2 regions of the Delftia tsuruhatensis genome follow, and region 2 is predicted to be linked to the other one. Evidence: riboswitches for the same ligand, from Rfam matches in the RefSeq annotation. Region 2 holds a riboswitch; the other holds the start of a gene.
The links. Region 2 has a riboswitch for cobalamin ahead of L1Z78_RS04330 (TonB-dependent receptor). Riboswitches for the same ligand answer to the same signal wherever they lie in the genome.

Region 1 (4,205 bases), 2.3 Mb from region 2:
ATGCGCACGCTGTGCGGCTTGCCGGCCGGAATCCACACGCCGCTGTAAGGCGGAATGGTCCAGGCGCCGTCGTCGGTGGCCACCTCCATCAGCCCGCTCATGCCATAGAGAAACTGGGCGCGCCGGTGGCTGTGCGTGGGCAGCAGCGTGCCGGGCGTGTAGTCGGTGCCGATGGCCAGCACATCGCGTGCGACGGCGTCCACGGAAGGCAGCGGGATGTTGAGCATGGGAATGTACGGAAAGCAGCCAGCAGGTTTTGGCAGGAATTCGAGGATTATTGACCTATCCGCGAAAGCATGCCAAAACGCAGCATCCTAAGGTTCAGTCCTTGATCTTTTTTTCAAAGGACTGCTCGTGTTCCATCTCCTGCTGCTGGCTTTCGGTGTGCTTGCCGGCGTGACCACCGTGCTCTTCGGCTTTGGCGGCGGCTTCGTGGCCGTTCCGCTGCTTTATGCGCTGCTGACCTCCATCCACGGCGCGGACTCTGCGGTTGGCCAGGCTGCCATGCACATTGCCGTGGCCACCTCCACCTGCGTGATGATTTTTGGTGCCTCCATGGCCACGCTGCGCCAGCACCGCGCGGGCGCCCTGCCCTGGGACCAGGTGCGGCCACTGGCCGGCTACATCGCGGTCGGCGCCGTGGCGGGCGCCGCCGTCGCCACCTGGCTCAACGGCGACTGGGTGCGCTGGGCTTTCATTGCCTACCTGGCGCTGACCATTGCCGATGCGCTGCTGCGCCCGGGCTTCGTGCATGGCACCACCACTCGCTTGCAGCCCATGGGCCGCAGGCCAGCCGCCATTGCAGGTCTGGCGATTGGCGCGATTGCGGCCTTCCTGGGCGTGGGCGGCAGCGTGATGACCGTGCCGCTGATGCGCCGGCGCGGCGCCAGCATGGCGGCCGCCACGGCCATGGCCAGCCCGCTGTCCCTGCCCATGGCCGTGGCGGGCACCGCGGCCTACATGCTGGCATCGCGCCACGCAGCGCCGGGGCCTTGGCATGCGGGCTATGTGGACCTGCGGGCCTTCGCGGTGCTGACGGCCGGCTCCTGGTGCGGCATCCGGCTGGCCGCGCCGCTCATCGGCCGCATTCCCGATGCCCTGCATGCCAAGGCCTATCTGGCGTTGCTGGGCCTGGTGCTGCTGGTCATGGTCCTGGCCTGAGTCAGCCTTCTTCTTCGAAGATCGCCTCGATCCGGGTCTCGAAGACCCGGGCGATGGCGAAGGCCAGCGGCAGGCTGGGGTCGTAGCGTCCCGTCTCTATCGCATTGACGGTCTGGCGCGATACACCCAGCAGGTCCGCCAGCGCCGCCTGGCTCCAGCCGCGCTCGGCGCGCAGTGCGCGGATTCTGTTTTTCATGGCGAAGGCAGTGGCCCGGGCATGGGGCTGCGGTTCATCGGCTGCGCAGCCAGTGGACCACCGAAGCCGCCACCCACAGCCCCCCCATCAAGGGCCACACCATGAACATGCTGAGCTTGGGAAAACCAGCTATTTCCAGGAATCCGTAGGTGAAGGTAATGCCCGCTGTACCTGCCGCTGCAATCGCCAGCTGTTCCAGCATGGACTTGCGCAGGAACTCGTCGGTATCGCGCACCAGCCGCACGATGGCCCGCACGGCCAGCGCAAACGCCAGCATGGGGCTGAGCAGCAGCGCCGTGCGCACGGCTCCCGCCTCCATGTCTGCACTCAGCACAAGCGCCCCGACGAGCAGCGCCATGTACAGCAGCAGCGCAAATCCCAGTTCCTTCTGATAGCGGCGGTTGGTGGCAAGGGTTCGATTCATGGATGGATCTCGGCATGTGTAAAGGATGCTTGACATTGTGCGATGCCCACCAAGGACATGTCAAGCAAGCTTTACACTCCTGCCGGACGCCCCGCCGTACAATCGCCGCCGTTGGTGCCAGCAGCCCCAGGGGCTGCGGTTAAACGGGAAACATGGGGCGGCCAGATCAAACCGCCCGCATGTACTGCCCCCGCAACAGTGAGTGAAACGCCGCGTGCATGGCACCGGCCCCCGCCAAACCCGTGCCACTGGGCGTACAGCCCGGGAAGGCCTTGGCGAGTGCGTCACCAGTCTGGATACCGGCCAACAGGCGGCCGGCCGCGCATGCAGCGCAGCCGGTCTTTTTGGTTTCCGTGCCGGCGGGGTCGCTGGCGCGCAACTGGTCCGCATCCATGCACACCCTCGCCTTCGCGCGCGCCCACGGCGCCGCCCTTCGCTCGCCCCCGGCTTTCTGCGCACAGCGCACCCTGTCTGCCCTGGCCCTGGCCTCGCTGCTGGCCTGCCAGGCCCAGGCGCAAACCCAGTCCTCGCAGCTGGACACCGTGGTCGTCACCGCCTCGCGCAGCGAGCAGTCGCTGCGCACCGTCACGGCCGACATGACCGTGATCGACGCAGAGACCATTGCCCGCAGCGGCGCCACCGGCGTGGCCGACCTGCTGGTGCAGGTGCCGGGCGTGCAGATCAACCGCAATGGCGGGCCGGGCCAGGTCACATCGGTCTACCTGCGCGGCACCAGCAACCAGCACACGGCCGTGTTCGTCGACGGCGTTCGCTACAGCTCGCAGGAACTGCAGGGCGGCGCGGTCTGGTCCACCCTGCCGCTGGCGCAGATCGAGCGCATCGAGGTGCTGCGCGGCCCGGCCGCCGCCATCTATGGCTCCGACGCCATGGGCGGCGTGATCCAGATCTTCACCAAGCGGCCTACCGACGGCCAGCCCCGTGCCTATGCCGAGGCCGGCATCGGCAACCAGGGCACCAGCAAGCTCGCCACGGGCTTCCAGGGCGCGGCCAGCGGCTTCACCTACGGGCTGAATCTGGCGGACGAGCGCAGCGACGGCTTCGACGTCTACCCCGGCAACACCTTCTCGCCCAACCCCGACAAGGATGGCTACAGCAACACCTCGCTGGGCCTGAACGCGGGCTACAAAGCAGGCATCCACCAGATCGACGCCAGCCTGCTGTACAGCCGCCTGCGCACGCACTACGACCAGAGCCCGCCGCCTTTCGACGACTACGACGTGGTCAAGAACACCACCGGCAGCCTGCGCTGGCAGGCCGGCTGGAACGCCCTCTACAAGAGCGTGGTCCAGATCTCCCATACCGACAGCCAAAGCGACCGCCACACCCAGTCGCCCGAAAGCGCCAAGGGCCGCTCCACCAACTACCTGCTGCAGAACCTGTTCACGCTGGGCAAGCACCGTTTCAACGTGGACCTGGAACGCCGTGAAGACAGGCTCGACACCGACTACGCCTGGACCCAGAACACCGACAGCCGGCGCGTGCAGAACTCCCTGTCGGCCGGCTGGCGCCTGACCGAGGGCCGCCACCAGTTCGACGCCAACCTGCGCCACGACCAGGTGCGCGACCAGCAGAGCAAGACCACGGGCGGCCTGGGCTATGGCCTGCAGATCGACGAGCGCTGGCGCTGGGTGGCATCGGCCGGTACGGCCTTCAGAACCCCCACGCTGTACGAGCGCTTCACCGGCCAGGCGGCGGCCGACCTCAAGCCCGAAAGCAGCACCAACGTGGAAACCGGCCTGCACTATGCGGCCGGTGCCAACCGCCTCTCGGCCGTGGTCTACCGCAACAAGTTCAAGAACCTGATCACCTACGACTGGAACAGCGCCCTTCCCTGCAACTGCTACCGCAACTGGCAGAGCGTGGAGATCACCGGCCTGACGGTGTCTGGCGGCACGCGCCTGGGCAGCGCCAACCTGGGCGCCTCGCTGGACTTCATGAACCCCGAGAACCTGGAGACCGGCAAGCTGCTGCCCTACCGCTCCAAGCGCATGCTCAAGCTCAATGCCGACACCCAGGCGGCCGGCTGGACGCTGGGCGGCGAGGCCCAGCTCTACAGCGGCCGCTATGCAGACGAGGCCAACACCCTGCGGCTCGGCGGCTATGGCGTGGTCAATCTGTACGCACAGCGCCAGCTGACGCGGCAGTGGACGCTGCTGGCCCGCGTCAACAACATCGCCGACCGCGCCTACGCACCCGCACGCGGCTACGCGAACGCGGGCCGCACGGTGTTTGTCAGCATGCGCTGGACACCTCTGCCCTGACAGGCCCAGGCCGCGCCATGCACCTGCTGCACCTTCTGCTGCTGAGCACCGCGCTGGCCTGCGCGGGCGGCGCCCGTGCGCACGATGCCTCGGACGCTGGCATCCCCTCCCAAGCCTCGCCGGTCTACACCGTCACCGACAT
Region 2 (4,205 bases):
GCCTGGCGCGCGGGCGTGACGATGACCAGGTCGGGCCGGCGCGCGACCAGGGCATCGACCGAGAAACCCAGCCGCCCGCCCACCTTGGGAATGCGCTCCACGCCGGGCGGAAAGCGCGTGAAATCCTCCACGCCCACCACGCGGTCCAGCAGCCCCAGCGAGGCCACCAGCTCGGTGTTGGAGGAAAAGATGGAGACGATGCGCCGTGGCGGCGTGGCGATCTCCACGCGCCGGCCCAGCGCATCGTGCAGCACCACGGGCGCACCCTGCGCCCAGGCGCCGGACAGCCCGCCGGCCAGGGCCGCCGCAGCACCCTGGCGCAGCCATTGCCGGCGTGTGGAGCAGGATCGCCTCATGCCATGCCTCAGAACTCGGCCTGGAGGCCGACGACCAGTTCACGGCCCGCCATCGACGTTCCGCAGCCGCCATTCTGGTAGGCCGGATTGGCGATGCAGGGCTTGCGGTCCAGCGCGATGAAGATCGGATGGCGGTTGATGTCGAACAGGTTGTTCACGGCCGCGAACAGCTTGACGCCCGGCGTCACGCGGTAGTCGGCGCGCAGGTTCCAGACCGTGAAGGCGCCCTTGCGGTGGATGAATGTGCTGCCGGGCTCGCCCTGGGGGATGAGCAGCGCCTCTTCGGTGTCATACCACATGGGTCCGCGCAGCAGCGTGGCCAACTGCAGGCTCCAGTCGCCCTGCAGGCGCCCGCTGCCGCGCCCGTAGCGCAGGCCGGCCGAGGCCTCGTAGCGGTACATGCGCTGCACCTTGTCGGTGTTGGCCGAGGCCGCCGCGCCCTTGTCGCGCATGCTGAAGTGGTAGTAGCCGCCGGCCCAGGCCTTGAGCTGGTGGCCGGTCAGGTCCAGCGCCCGTGCCAAGTCCACATCGGCCTGCAGCTCCAGGCCGCGCGCCACGATGTCGGCCGCGTTGTTGGCGTAGTCCGAAGTATTGGTCGCGGCCCCGCGCGAGACCGTGATGATGCGGTCGCTGATGGTGTTCTGGAACAGGGCCGTGTCCACGCGCCAGCCGGGCTGCTGCAGCGTGGCGCCGACCTCGACCTGGCGGCTGCTCTCGGGCTTGAGGTTGGGGTTGCCGAAGGTGCGGCCGCCGCCGACGGCGGTGAAGTCGGAGGCCAGCTCGGTGGCCGTGGGCGCGCGAAAGCCTGTGGAGGCGGCGGCGCGCAGCGTCAGCTGCTGCGTGGCCTTCCAGGTGGCGCCGGCCGACCAGGTGTGGTTGTCGTAGTCGCGCGTGCTGCGCTGGGCCAGGGCCAGGTGGGGCGTCTCGTCGAAGCGCGTCGTGCCCCAGGTCTTGCGCAGGCCGGCGCGCAGGGTCAGGCGGTCGTCGAACAGCGTCTGCGCGTCCTCCAGGTACAGCGCATGCACCTGCTCGGTCTGGTTGTTGTCGTAGGGCGCGACCTGTCCGGAAGGGCCGCCCGGCATGGCCACGCGGAAACGGTCCGAACGCAGCCTGCTGCGCTCCCAGTCGAAGCCCATGAGCAGGTCGTTGGTCTGGCTCAGGCGCAGCCGGGGCTGGAAACGCAGGCCCGTGGCATCGAGCTGGCGGTGGTTGTAGTCGCGCGCGGTGCCGGGCACGGCGCTGTTGCCCGAGCGGATCACGGGCGAGGCCCAGTTGAACTCGTCGATGTCGGCCAAGCTGTACAGATGGGCCAGCCAGCTCAGGCGCTGGCCGGGCAGCGCACCCTCGTAGGTCAGGTCCAGCGAGCGGTTGCTGCGGTTGTCGCGGCTGTAGGTGTTGGCGCCCGATCCGCGAAAGCCCGCGTTGTAGATGCCGTCGGTGCGCAGCTTGAGTTCCACGCGGTGCAGCTCGTGCAGCTGCCAGCCCAGGGCGCCGCTGGCGCCGCGCCGCTTCCAGCCGGTGTTGTCCATGCGCGTGCCGCCGTCGCCCGATTCGTAGTCGCCGCGCCCGCCTGCGCTGACGCCGACGTACCAGTCGAAGCGCTCGTTGGCGCCGGCCGTCTGCGCATCGGTGCGCCACTGGTCCCACGACCCGGCCGAGACCTGGGCGCGCGTGCCGGGCGCCGTCGCCCCGGATTTCATGATGATGTTGACCACGCCGCCCATGGCCTGGCTGCCATAGATCACCGAGGACGGGCCGCGCACGATCTCGATGCGCTCCACGTCCGAGGGGCTGAGCTTGGACAGGTTGGCCGTGCCCGCGCGCCGGCCGTTGACCAGCACCAGCACCTGGCTGCGGAAGTCGCGCCCCTGGCCGTCGGTGGAGGCGCCGCGCAGGTTCATCGAGGTCTGGGCCGCCGTCCATTCGCTGAGAAAGCCCACGGCGTTCTCGGCCAGCAGGTCGGTGACCGAGCGCGCGCTGGAGCGCTCGATGGCCTCGCGGTCTATGGTCTGCGTGGTGCCCGCGATGCGGCTGCGGACCTCGGGGCGTGCCGTGGCCGTGACGAAGACGGCGTCCAGTGCGTCATCGGCGGACTGCGCCGGCTGAGCGGCGCCGGCCGCCGCCATGCAGCAGGCCAGAGACGCCGCGACCGCGAGTGGCCGCAGGGGGGAAAGAAGGGAAAGAAGGCCGGAAGGACCAGCAGCCCGGGAAGCGAAGCGCATGCGTTGAACCCAACTGCCCCGCTCACCCGCGGGGCCTATCGTCTGAACCTCGCCGGGCAGCGCGCACGCCGGAGCCGGCCACCGCAGCGCAGGCTGGAGGGGCCGGACCGGACAGGCGCACTCCCGCGGCGTCCGAAAGCCATGCCGAAGGCCGGTATCCGGGCTTGCGGAATGCCTGGGGTGCACAGGGCACCGTCGGGCAGGCCTCCCCGCCTTCCCATGTCCCTGGAGACACAGTGGCTTGCAGCGCGTGGAGCGCCGGCGTGGGGAGCTTGATTTCCGCTGACCGTTGCGGGGGCAGCGCAGGCATTGCGAGCGGCCACCGTGGATGGCATCGCGCACCTGCTTCCCGTTGAACCCCTGGCCGTTGAACGGCATGGGGCACCCTCGGCAGCGGCGCGCCGCAGCGCCCCCGGGGGCCGCCTGCGATGCGCCAGCGGCGGATTATCGCTGATGCGCCCCGTCCCAGAAGGCGGGGACCCGGGCCAGGGCACGCAGGGCGCGGCGCCCGGCACGGGCACTGGAGGCCAGATGCGCCTGCAGATAGCCCGCGGCGAACCAGGCACGCGGATCGCGGGCGGCCTCGTCCCGGAAAAGGTCCGACGCCACGGCGATGTCGTTGTGCAGGCCCAGCGCGTCCTGGGCCGGCGCCAGCGCCTGCGCGAAGCGCCGCCCCTTGCCGGCGGGCCACAGCCCCGGCGCACACTCCCGCGCGAACTCCGACAGATAGCGCAGGCGCTTGAGCCGCTTGCGCACGCGGTGCTGTTCTTCCAGCGGCAGGCCGTCGAAGCGGCATCCATCGCGCAGCACCTGGCGATGCAGGCGCCGCAGCCGCCGCGACAGGTACCTGCGCGTGCCGGACGCGGACAGGGCCGCAAAACCGCCACGCCCCTTGCCATCGGGCGCCAGCGCCAGCGCCTGGATCTCGGCCAGCGCCCGCACGAAGCCCGGCTCGCGCACCGCGGCGGCCGCCTCCTCGCGCGGTGCCTCGGGTGGCGCCCATTCGCACAAGGGGGCACCGGCCGCCTGCAGCAGGGGCTGCGCCACATCGGCCAGGGTCGCTGCGTCACGCAACGTACCCAGGCATGCAAAGGCCCGGGCCAGGGGCGCATCCCATTCACCACGGATGGCGGGTGCCAGCCCCGCGCATTCGCGCAGCACGGTGCGCAGCCGCCTCAGGCCCACGCGCAGCTGGTGTATCGGTTCGGCCTCGCCGCCCCCGGCGGCCACGGCATGTGCATGGGTGTGCACCTGCGCCAGCGCGCTGGCCAGTGCCGCGCGCACAAAGCCGGCCGCGTCAGGTCGGGATCGGTCTGGCAATGAGGTGTTGGCGGGCATGGTGCAAGGGACAGAGGATGCCGATGGCGATGATTGTGGTCCGCGGCGCTGACAGGGGTCAATCCAGTCCTTCCCCGCTCAGGCGGTGCAGCGCGGGCCGCGCAATGCGCACATAGTCGGCCGAGTCCAGCACGATGGAGCGGTCCAGCCGTCCCGCGTTGAAGGCGATCTCGCCAAAGCGTTCGACCAGGTCCGGATCCACCACCAGGCGGATGGCAGGGGTGAGGGAGAAAGGCGGCACGGCGCCCATGACGCAGCCGGTGGCGGCCTGGGCCTGCTCGGGCGTGGC

Region 1: another riboswitch for cobalamin. It lies ahead of L1Z78_RS14490 (TonB-dependent receptor domain-containing protein); the one in region 2 lies ahead of L1Z78_RS04330 (TonB-dependent receptor).

The regions. Positions count from the first base shown of each region.
Region 1 is NZ_LR813084.1:3,196,970-3,201,174, forward strand. Features, by position in the region: gene L1Z78_RS14470 (AraC family transcriptional regulator) at 1-227, opposite strand, end outside; gene L1Z78_RS14475 (sulfite exporter TauE/SafE family protein) at 355-1,161, shown strand; gene L1Z78_RS14480 (helix-turn-helix transcriptional regulator) at 1,163-1,357, opposite strand; gene L1Z78_RS14485 (hypothetical protein) at 1,392-1,781, opposite strand; cobalamin riboswitch at 1,877-2,104, shown strand; gene L1Z78_RS14490 (TonB-dependent receptor domain-containing protein) at 2,174-4,063, shown strand; gene L1Z78_RS14495 (ABC transporter substrate-binding protein) at 4,081-4,205, shown strand, end outside.
Region 2 is NZ_LR813084.1:940,504-944,708, reverse strand. Features, by position in the region: gene L1Z78_RS04335 (ABC transporter substrate-binding protein) at 1-356, opposite strand, end outside; gene L1Z78_RS04330 (TonB-dependent receptor) at 365-2,482, opposite strand; cobalamin riboswitch at 2,714-2,967, opposite strand; gene L1Z78_RS04325 (CHAD domain-containing protein) at 3,023-3,916, opposite strand; gene L1Z78_RS04320 (YbaK/prolyl-tRNA synthetase associated domain-containing protein) at 3,975-4,205, opposite strand, start outside.